Regions from separate parts of the Streptomyces sp. NPDC059787 genome, predicted to be linked through region 1. Evidence: riboswitches for the same ligand, from Rfam matches in the RefSeq annotation. Region 1 holds a riboswitch; each other region holds the start of a gene.
What was found. Region 1 has a riboswitch for cyclic di-AMP ahead of ACFV5H_RS00855 (transglycosylase SLT domain-containing protein). Riboswitches for the same ligand answer to the same signal wherever they lie in the genome.

Region 1 (2,189 bases):
CTGTCCGACGACGCGTTGGCGGCGGCGGCCCGGTCGGTGATCGGGTCACTGGCCACGGTCACCATGTCGGGGCCGGGCACCGTGGAGCTCCAGCCCTGCGGGGTGACCAAGGCGACCGGGCTGGCGCTGGCCGCCGAGCACCTGGGGCTGAGCCCGGCGCGGACGATCGCCTTCGGCGACATGCCGAACGACGTCCCCATGTTCGACTGGGCGGCCCACGGCGTCGCCATGGCCAACGCGCATCCCGAACTGAAGGCGGTGGCGGACGAGGTCACCACGTCGAACGAGGACGACGGCGTGGCCGTCGTCCTCGAGCGACTGTTCGGCGGGGCGATGACGCTCGCCCGTCAGCGGGTGGCTCAGTACGCGCCGAAGACGTTGTCGATGGAGCCGTAGCGGTCGGCCGCGTAGTTGCAGGCCGCCGTGATGTTCGCGATCGGGTCGTACGGGTCGAAGGCGGTGCCGGGCACGTGGTAGGCCGCGAAGGTCGGGTCGATGATCTGCAGCAGACCCTTCGACGGGGTGCCGGCGGCGGCGTTGGAGTCCCAGTTGTTGATGGCGTACGGGTTGCCGGAGGACTCGCGCATGATGTTGCGGTGGATGGCGTCGTAGCTGCCCGGGATGCCCTGCTGCGCCATGATGTCCAGCGACTCGCGGATCCAGCCGTCGAGGTTGTCCGGGTACGCCGTCACGGAGGCGGCGGTCGTCGGCGTCGTCGGCTCGGTGGTGGCCGCGGAGGCGCTGGTCGCGCCGAACAGCGGCAGGGCGACCATGGCGACGCCGGTGCCGGCGACGGCGAGGGAACGGGCGAGGCGGCGGTTGCCGAAGCGGCTGAGCTGACCGAAAGCAGGCATGTCTGGGTTCCTCTCCTACGCCTGCGAGGTGAGCTGTCGGGTTCGGGCGGGAGAGTGCCCGGCCGTGCCCCTGCGGGCATGGCTTCACCCCTAGCCGTCCCGGTGCGATGTCCGGTGCGGCGGCTTACCTGGGTCCCCCACTCCTGCCGTCTTGAGTTCGTCGTCGGGTGTGATGCGGGCGGCGGCAGGATTAGGCGTCCACCCGGCAGGCCCGGAACGTATGCGAGAGCACATGTCGGAAACAAGCGCGGGCATCACAGAAGGTGCCGTTTGATCTTGTGATGGGGGTTTTGGGGTGCTTGATCCTTTGCTACTGCCAAGGGTCAACTCGGCGTCGGGGGAAGGGGGAAGGGGGATGGCGGCGGTCGGTGGGGGTGCCGGATCGCGCGTGACCCACTTCACTGGGGATCACCTGTGAGCGCATTTTTCGCCAAGGGGAATTAGCTCTGTATTTACGGCAAATCGGACGTCGGGGCGGGCAGGATGGTCCGCGTGGCGAGGCGGGGCCCGGGAGGCGGGTCGAGGAGTGGATTGCTACGTCCGGGAAAGCCGAAGAATGTCCGTTGTTATCAGCCGATCAAAAGCACTCCGCTCCTGATCCCGTACCGCCCTGCCCGTAACGCCGGGCGCTGGCGGTGATCGGAACATGACCGGATACGCTGACTTGAGTGGTGGCAGCGACCTATCGACATTCCGTGTAACCGCCAGTGGGACACCAGCAGACAGGAGACCCCTCGTGACCGTCGTCGGGCCGTTCGGGCTGAGCGTGCGGGACCAGGCTCTGGAAGCCGATGTCCAGGCCGGAATGACGGCTGTCGAGGAAGGGCTGCTCGAAGCCACCAAGAGTGAGGTCCCCTTCATCACGGGAGCCGCCCAGCACCTGGTGCGGGCCGGCGGCAAGCGGTTCCGTCCGCTGCTCGTGATGCTCGCCGCCCAGTTCGGCGACCCCTACGCGCCCGGTGTCGTGCCCTCGGCCGTGGTCGTGGAGCTCACCCATCTGGCCACGCTGTACCACGACGACGTGATGGACGAGGCCGAGGTGCGGCGCGGCGTCGACAGCGCGAACGCCCGCTGGGGCAACTCCGTCGCGGTCCTCACCGGCGACTTCCTCTTCGCGCGGGCCTCGCACATCCTGGCCGACCTCGGTCCTGAGGCCGTGCGGGTGCAGGCCGAGGCGTTCGAGCGGCTGGTCACCGGGCAGATCCTGGAGACCGCGGGACCGCAGGACGGCCGCGACCCGGTCGACCACTACCTGGACGTGCTCGGCGGCAAGACCGGCTCGCTGGTCGCCGTCGCCTGCCGGTTCGGCGCGATGATGTCCGGCGCCGACGAGAC
Region 2 (2,189 bases), on a different contig from region 1:
GAGCCGCGGATGCTGCCACCGGAGCTGCCGCCGCTGCCCGCGCTGACCCGCGCGGAGGCCGAGTTGATCGACCGTTACCTCGAGGCCGTCGACCTGCTCGGCCGGGTCAACCCGGCCCTGGGCGGTGACACCTACCGCGGACTGCGCGCGGCTCAGGCGCTGGTCGGCAAGGCCGTCGCGCTGCGCGACGCGCTGACCCTGATGCACCGGCGCGGCGAGAGCGAACTGCACTCCGACACACTGGCCCGGGCCCTGCGCGTGCTGGACGGCGAACGGCGCACGGCCAGGGTCACGCTGCCGCCGGCCCCCGGCAGTTGACCCCCGTCGGCCCCGGACGGCGGCCCCGGTCGGCGGTGCGTCCCGGCCGGGGGTTGAAACGGACCAAACGGCGTACCCCCGTCCGGCGTAGACGAACCTGCTGTTTTCGGGCGCACGGAGTTGCGCAACGCGCGTACCGCACGGACGGAACGGTGCTTTCCACCCCTGGTCCGCGGCTCCCCCGGGCCCTCGGCGGGGGCCCGAACACGGAGGCGTCCACCCGAACGGGTGATTGGTGAGTAACAACACAAACCCCACGTTCCGTTGGGATTTCGATCGCGCCATGAGCCAAGATCCCTGACTGACGACAAGACCCCGCCGCCGCGGCGGGGCGATCCGGGCGGACGCCGAGTCCTGCCGCCGCCCGGATGACCGGTCGACAGGAGTGGATCGGCAGGAGTGGAGGACCCAGGCACGACGGGCCGCCGGGACGTCAGTTCCGAGCAGTCCTTGGGGTGAAGCCGCACATGTGCGGCCGGGCCACTTCGCCAGCCCGAATCCGACAGGTCATCCTTCACAGGCGGCTGACGAAGGGTTGCGCATGACTGCGCTCAATCGTGTCCCGTCTCTCATGGCCCGGGCCGGCACGGCCTCGGCCCTCACCCTGGCCGCCGTGGGCGGCTCCATCATGGTCCCCGGCGCCGCCTCGGAGGCGGCCGCCGCGGGCCTGGCCACCAAGGCGCTGAACATCGCCGCCTCCAAGAAGGGCTCGCCCTACAAATGGGGCGCCACGGGACCGTACAGGTTCGACTGCTCGGGTCTGACGCTGTACTCGTTCAAGAAGGCGGGCAAGAAGCTGCCGCGCACCGCCGCCCAGCAGTACAACAAGACGCGCCACATCTCCGCCGGGAACCGCAGGGCGGGAGACCTGGTGTTCTTCCATTCGGGTGGCTACGTCTACCACGTCGGCATCTACGCGGGTAAGGGCAAGATCTGGCACGCCCCGAAGACCGGGGACGTGGTGCGCCTGCAGAAGATCTGGACCCGCAGCGTCTCGTACGGCCGGGTGAGGTGACCGCGGCGGGCGGCGGTGCCCCGGGGCACCGCCGCCCGGTCACTGCTCCTGCTGTCCCGCCGCCGTGACCGCCTCGGCGGCCTGGACGGTCCACGGGAGTTCGACCGACACGGTCTTGCCGCCCTCGCGCGTGGGGCGGATTCTGAGCCTGCCGCCGCACTCCGCGGTCAGCCAGCGGATGATGACCAGCCCGCGGCCGTTGTCCTGCTGGACCGCCGCGGGCAGCCGCTTGGGGAACCGCGGGTGGCTGTCCGTGACACCGATGTGCACCCGTTCGTCACGGACCAGGACGACGTCCACGGTGAACGTGGGCGACTGCCCGAACGTGTGCTGCACCGCGTTGGTGGCGAGTTCGGAGACGATCAGCCGGATGGTGTCGCACAGTTCCGCGTCCGCCGGCATGCCCCATTCCTCCAGCGTGCCCACCACATGGGCACGGGCGGCCGACACCGAGGCGGGATCGCTCGGCAGAGTGACGGATGCTTCCAGATGGTCTGCCATGGCGACGTCGTCCCTTTCCCACGGGGCCGCAGTCCGACACGGAGCGGATGGTTCGAGTACGGTCCCGCACTGGTGCTTCGCCGCCAGACTGCCATCCCCGCACGGCGCAGGACGGCGATCCACCAAGATGTGCATATATCTGTCGCTCAAAACGGTGAACTCTGCGACGGGAGACCGTATCCGGGCGACCCGGAAGGAGTAAGGAGAAGTCCATGCAGCACGGTCCCGCGGTGCGCCGCCGGAAACTGGGTGCCGAACTGCGCGCGCTGCGCACCTCGGCGGGACTCACCAGCGGTGAGGCGGCCCGCCTTGCGGGCTGGCACCAGTCGAAGGTGAGCCGGATCGAGACGGGTAC
Region 3 (2,189 bases), on a different contig from region 1:
CGCGGCGACCTGTACCGGCTGCGGCCCCCGGAGGGCGGACTGAGCGCGGTGCAGTACGTCCTCGGCGACGAGACCGTCGTCCTCGCCTGCCTCCAGGCGCAGCACTACGGAGAGCCCGTCCCGGCCCTCCGGCTGCGCGGCCTCGACCCGGAGGCGTCGTACGAATGCCGCGAAACCGGTGAAACGTACCGAGGCGCCCTCTTGCTGCACCACGGGCTGCGCACCGGTCTGCGGGGAGATCTGGACGCCGCGGTGGTGCGGCTGCGGCGCCTGTGATCGGGCGATTAGGGCGTTCTGTCCGATTAGGTGGATTCGCCATAACGTGCCCCGAAAGAAAGGGAGATGGGAAAGGGGTGCGTGAGCAGCGTCATATCCGTGACGATGTGTTGTCGCCATGTTCACGTAATTCCGTGGAACGACAAGGGAATTCGCGGGGGAAAGGGAATCCCGGCTGACGCTCGGTGACGTCAATTCCTCCTTTGGATCACGGAAAAACGCGTTCGCGGTGAACCTCGCGCTTGTCCCCTCGCGTCCGGGTCGCTTACGTTCGCCACCGATCCGGACGGACGCCCAATCCTGCCGCCGCCCGGAGCCCGTACACACACTGACCCGTGCACGGCAGGAGCGGGGGACCCACAGGTACCACTGCCTGTTCCGGTTCCCGGAACGGCTTGGGGTTAAGTCGCGTGACAACGCGGCCGGGCATCTCCAGCCCGAACCCGACAGCTCACCTCGCAGGCGCCGGAGAGGAATTCGACATGCCCGCGAAGGGTAAGCACCGCCGTACCAAGGCCCAGCGTTTCACCCGCTCCATCGCCGTCGCCGGAACCGGTGGCGCCGCACTCGCCCTGCCGCTTCTCGGCGCCACCGGCGCGCACGCCGCCACGCCGCAGACCGCCCCCGAAAAGGCCGTCCAGTCCCTTTCCGCCGCCGGCCAGAAGACCGTCGCCGAAAAGGGCGACGAGGCCCGCACGTACACCGTGAAGGCCGGCGACTACCTCGCGAAGATCGCCGAGACGGAGCACGTCGACGGTGGCTGGAAGCAGCTCTACACGGACAACCGCGAGGCCATCGGCGACGACCCGTCGCTCATCCACCCCGGCCTGAAGCTCTCCGTCGACGGCGGGGCCGCCACGAGCGCACCGGAGAAGTCGTCCGCCACGGAGGCCCCGGCGACCCCGCAGGCCTCGGAGCAGGAGGCCGAGAAGCCGGCGGAGCAGCCCGCCGAGCAGCCCTCCTCGGACGCCTCCGCCCAGACCGCGAGCACCGACCAGGCCGCGAGCGCCTCCGGTTACAGCTCCCCGGTGCCCGGCGCCGGCGGTCTCGGCACCGCCTACAAGGTGGCCGGCAGCATGTGGTCCAGCGGCTACCACACCGGCGTCGACTTCAGCGTCCCGACCGGCACCTCCCTGAAGGCCGTCGGCGCGGGCACCGTCGTCTCCGCCGGCTGGGGCGGCGCGTACGGCAACCAGGTCGTCATCAAGCTCGAAGACGGCTACTACGCCCAGTACGCCCACCTGTCCTCGCTGTCCGTCTCGGCCGGCCAGACCGTCACCGCCGGCCAGCAGGTCGGCCTCTCCGGTGCGACCGGCAACGTGACCGGCCCGCACCTGCACTTCGAGATCCGCACCACCCCGGACTACGGCTCGGACGTGGACCCGGTCTCCTACCTCCGCTCCAAGGGCGTCTCCATCGGCTGATCCCCGCGGCGACCTTCCTGACACGCGCGCCGAAGGCCGGACCCCGATCCCCGGGGCCGGCCTTCGGCGTATTCCGGAATTGGCCAACATTTTGAGAGTGTCTTATCTCACCGCCCGTCAACCCTTCCTTACGGTCGCGTAGGTCACATTCGAAGGTGAATCATGAGCGGTTGTGGCAGACGATTCGAAGAGTGACAGCAGAGCAGTGATCGGGTCGTACGTGGCGGTGGGGGACAGCTTCACCGAGGGCGTCGGCGACCCCGGCCCCGACGGGGCGCTCGTCGGCTGGGCCGACCGGTTCGCCGTGCTTCTCGCGGACCTCCGGCCCGAGGGCGACTTCGCGTACACCAATCTCGCCGTACGCGGAAAGCTCCTGGACCAGATCGTGGCGGACCAGCTTCCGAAGGCGGTCGAACTCGCCCCCGACCTGGTCTCGTTCTGCGCGGGCGGCAACGACATCCTCCGCCCCGGCAGCGACCCGGACGAGGT
Region 4 (2,189 bases), on a different contig from region 1:
GGCATCCACCGCACGGACAGCCGCCGTACGGGTACCCGTACGGCGCGTACGACCCGAACACCCGCCGATCCTGACGGACCCGCACCACCCCGGAAACACCTGACCGGCAGCCCTGACGTCGGGGGGTCGTCGCCGGGACTGCCGGGGTTCAGGGCGTGGAGGCCCGCTCGCTCAGACGGTGAGGCCCTTGCTCTGCAGCCAGGCCAGCGGGTCGATGCCCGAGGCGGAGCCGTCGGGGTGGACCTCCATGTGGAGGTGGGCGCCGGTGACGTTGCCGGTGGCGCCGACGCGGCCGATCACATCGCCGGTGTTGACCTTCTGGCCGACGCTGACGCTGATGGAGGACTGGTGGGCGTACCAGATCTCGGTGCCGTCGTCGAGGGTGAGCACGGTCTTGTAGCCGTAGGAGCCGTCATAACCGGCGGAGGTGATCGTGCCGGTGTGGACGGCCTTGAGCAGGGTGCCCGTGGGGGCGGCGAAGTCGAGGCCGGTGTGGTGGCCGGAGGACCAGTAGGCGCCGGCCTGACCGAAGGTCGAGGAGATGGTGTAGGAGGAGGTCGGCAGCGCGTACTGCTTGGCCAGCTCGGCGAGGCGCTCGGCCTCGGCCTTCTTCCTGGCCTCCTCCTCCGCCTTCTTCTTGGCGGCCTCGGCCTTGGCCTTGGCCTCCTTCTCCGCCTTGGCGGCGGCCTCGGCGGCCTGCTTCTCGGCGGCGGCGACGGCCTCGGCGGCGGCCTTGGTCTCGGCCTGGCTCTGCTGCTGCTCGACCTGGGCCATGATCCGGGTGCGCAGCGCCTCACCGGCGCCGGAGGTGCCCTGCTCGGTGTCGGCGGCGGTCATGCCGAGGGTGCTGAGGGGGGTGGCCGATCCCTCGGGGGTTTCCTCGTCGGAGATGAGGGAACCCACGTTGGGGAGGTCGGGCATGGAGATCGAGACCGGCGGCTTGCCGGTCTGGGCGCTGGCCATGCCGCCGGCGCCGACGGCGGCGATGACGCCGACGCCCAGGACGGTGGAGCTGCGGGCGAGTCCTCCGCCGCGCTGCTTGGAGACGCGATGCCGGCCGCGTACGGGACGAAGGGACTCCGCGGTGGGGTTCCACTCCTCGAAGGGGCCCTCGTCGGTGTGGCCGGCGCCATAGGCGAAGGTGTCGCTCGGCTTGAACGGGGCCTCGGGGGCAGGCGGGTTGGACGCCACGTGGGCGCGCTCCTTCCTTCCGTCTTCGCCTACCGGGTTAGCTGACGGGTTCGGAGCGGGAAGGTCTCCTACGCGCGTATACGAGCCGTGTTGCCACGGCGGTATCCACGCGATTCACCCCATGGTGGTGGTTCCCCGGTTCCCTCGCGGGATTCGGCGCGTGCGCACGGAGCCGCCTTCTGTGACGGCTGGGACGACCGCGCTGCGTTATCGAACGTTAATAGACGCGAGGGCCGTATTCCAAGCCGTTCCTCTTGATCGTTAACGATTCCCGGGGGGACTTAAGTGTCACGAGCGGCCAAAAAAGGGCGAGTTGACCGCACCTCAGGCCGTCTCGGGGGGCGGGTGGTTTCTGACCGTGCGTCAGTTGTTATGCGCTGCGGGGTGGATCGCTCACATTGAGTGAGAACGGGGAGCGGGCGGCGACGGGCGGGAAACGGAAAACACCGAGGGCCGGAATCCTTTGGATTCCGGCCCTCGGCCTTCAGTAGCGGGGACAGGATTTGAACCTGCGACCTCTGGGTTATGAGCCCAGCGAGCTACCGAGCTGCTCCACCCCGCGTCGGTAGGACCAGTGTACGCCATCAGCGGGACATGGCGCACACCCATGACCGGCGGCCCGGTCTCAGCGGCCGAGCAGATGGCCGTTGGGTGCCTTGGCACGGTCCTCGTGCTCCGGCAGGACGACGACGGTGGCGCCCCCGTCCGCCAGCACGCCGCTGCCGTCGGCGTCCGCCACGAACGTGTCCGGCTCGCGCCAGGCCGTGACCACCCTCCGCACCCCCGCGTCCAGGACCAGCCGGGCACAGGGCGCAGGGCGGGACGCGCGGCGGGCGCAGGGCTCCAGGCTGGAGTACACGGTGGCGGTGACGAGCCGGGGGTCCGTGGGGTCGATCCTGGCGAGCGCGGCCTCCTCCGCGTGCACCACCGGGTCGGTGCCCTCCCGGGAGTGGCCGCGCGCCAGCTCCGTACCGTCGGCGGCCACCACGACCGCGCCC

Region 2: linked by a shared signal. The riboswitch ahead of ACFV5H_RS27845 (C40 family peptidase) and the one ahead of ACFV5H_RS00855 (transglycosylase SLT domain-containing protein) in region 1 are both predicted to bind cyclic di-AMP.
Region 3: linked by a shared signal. The riboswitch ahead of ACFV5H_RS17140 (peptidoglycan DD-metalloendopeptidase family protein) and the one ahead of ACFV5H_RS00855 (transglycosylase SLT domain-containing protein) in region 1 are both predicted to bind cyclic di-AMP.
Region 4: linked by a shared signal. The riboswitch ahead of ACFV5H_RS36625 (M23 family metallopeptidase) and the one ahead of ACFV5H_RS00855 (transglycosylase SLT domain-containing protein) in region 1 are both predicted to bind cyclic di-AMP.

The regions. Positions count from the first base shown of each region.
Region 1 is NZ_JBHWHX010000001.1:176,416-178,604, forward strand. Features, by position in the region: gene ACFV5H_RS00850 (HAD family hydrolase) at 1-396, shown strand, start outside; gene ACFV5H_RS00855 (transglycosylase SLT domain-containing protein) at 360-854, opposite strand; cyclic di-AMP (ydaO/yuaA leader) riboswitch at 860-1,027, opposite strand; gene ACFV5H_RS00860 (polyprenyl synthetase family protein) at 1,591-2,189, shown strand, end outside.
Region 2 is NZ_JBHWHX010000035.1:76,744-78,932, reverse strand. Features, by position in the region: gene ACFV5H_RS27855 (ATP-dependent Clp protease proteolytic subunit) at 1-2, shown strand, start outside; gene ACFV5H_RS27850 (hypothetical protein) at 10-318, shown strand; cyclic di-AMP (ydaO/yuaA leader) riboswitch at 654-856, shown strand; gene ACFV5H_RS27845 (C40 family peptidase) at 860-1,333, shown strand; gene ACFV5H_RS27840 (ATP-binding protein) at 1,373-1,834, opposite strand; gene ACFV5H_RS27835 (helix-turn-helix domain-containing protein) at 2,047-2,189, shown strand, end outside.
Region 3 is NZ_JBHWHX010000015.1:135,624-137,812, forward strand. Features, by position in the region: gene ACFV5H_RS17135 (alpha-galactosidase) at 1-276, shown strand, start outside; cyclic di-AMP (ydaO/yuaA leader) riboswitch at 593-754, shown strand; gene ACFV5H_RS17140 (peptidoglycan DD-metalloendopeptidase family protein) at 759-1,700, shown strand; gene ACFV5H_RS17145 (SGNH/GDSL hydrolase family protein) at 1,906-2,189, shown strand, end outside.
Region 4 is NZ_JBHWHX010000080.1:3,609-5,797, reverse strand. Features, by position in the region: gene ACFV5H_RS36630 (PrsW family intramembrane metalloprotease) at 1-74, shown strand, start outside; gene ACFV5H_RS36625 (M23 family metallopeptidase) at 172-1,191, opposite strand; cyclic di-AMP (ydaO/yuaA leader) riboswitch at 1,203-1,360, opposite strand; tRNA gene ACFV5H_RS36620 (tRNA-Met) at 1,680-1,753, opposite strand; gene ACFV5H_RS36615 (dihydrofolate reductase family protein) at 1,817-2,189, opposite strand, start outside.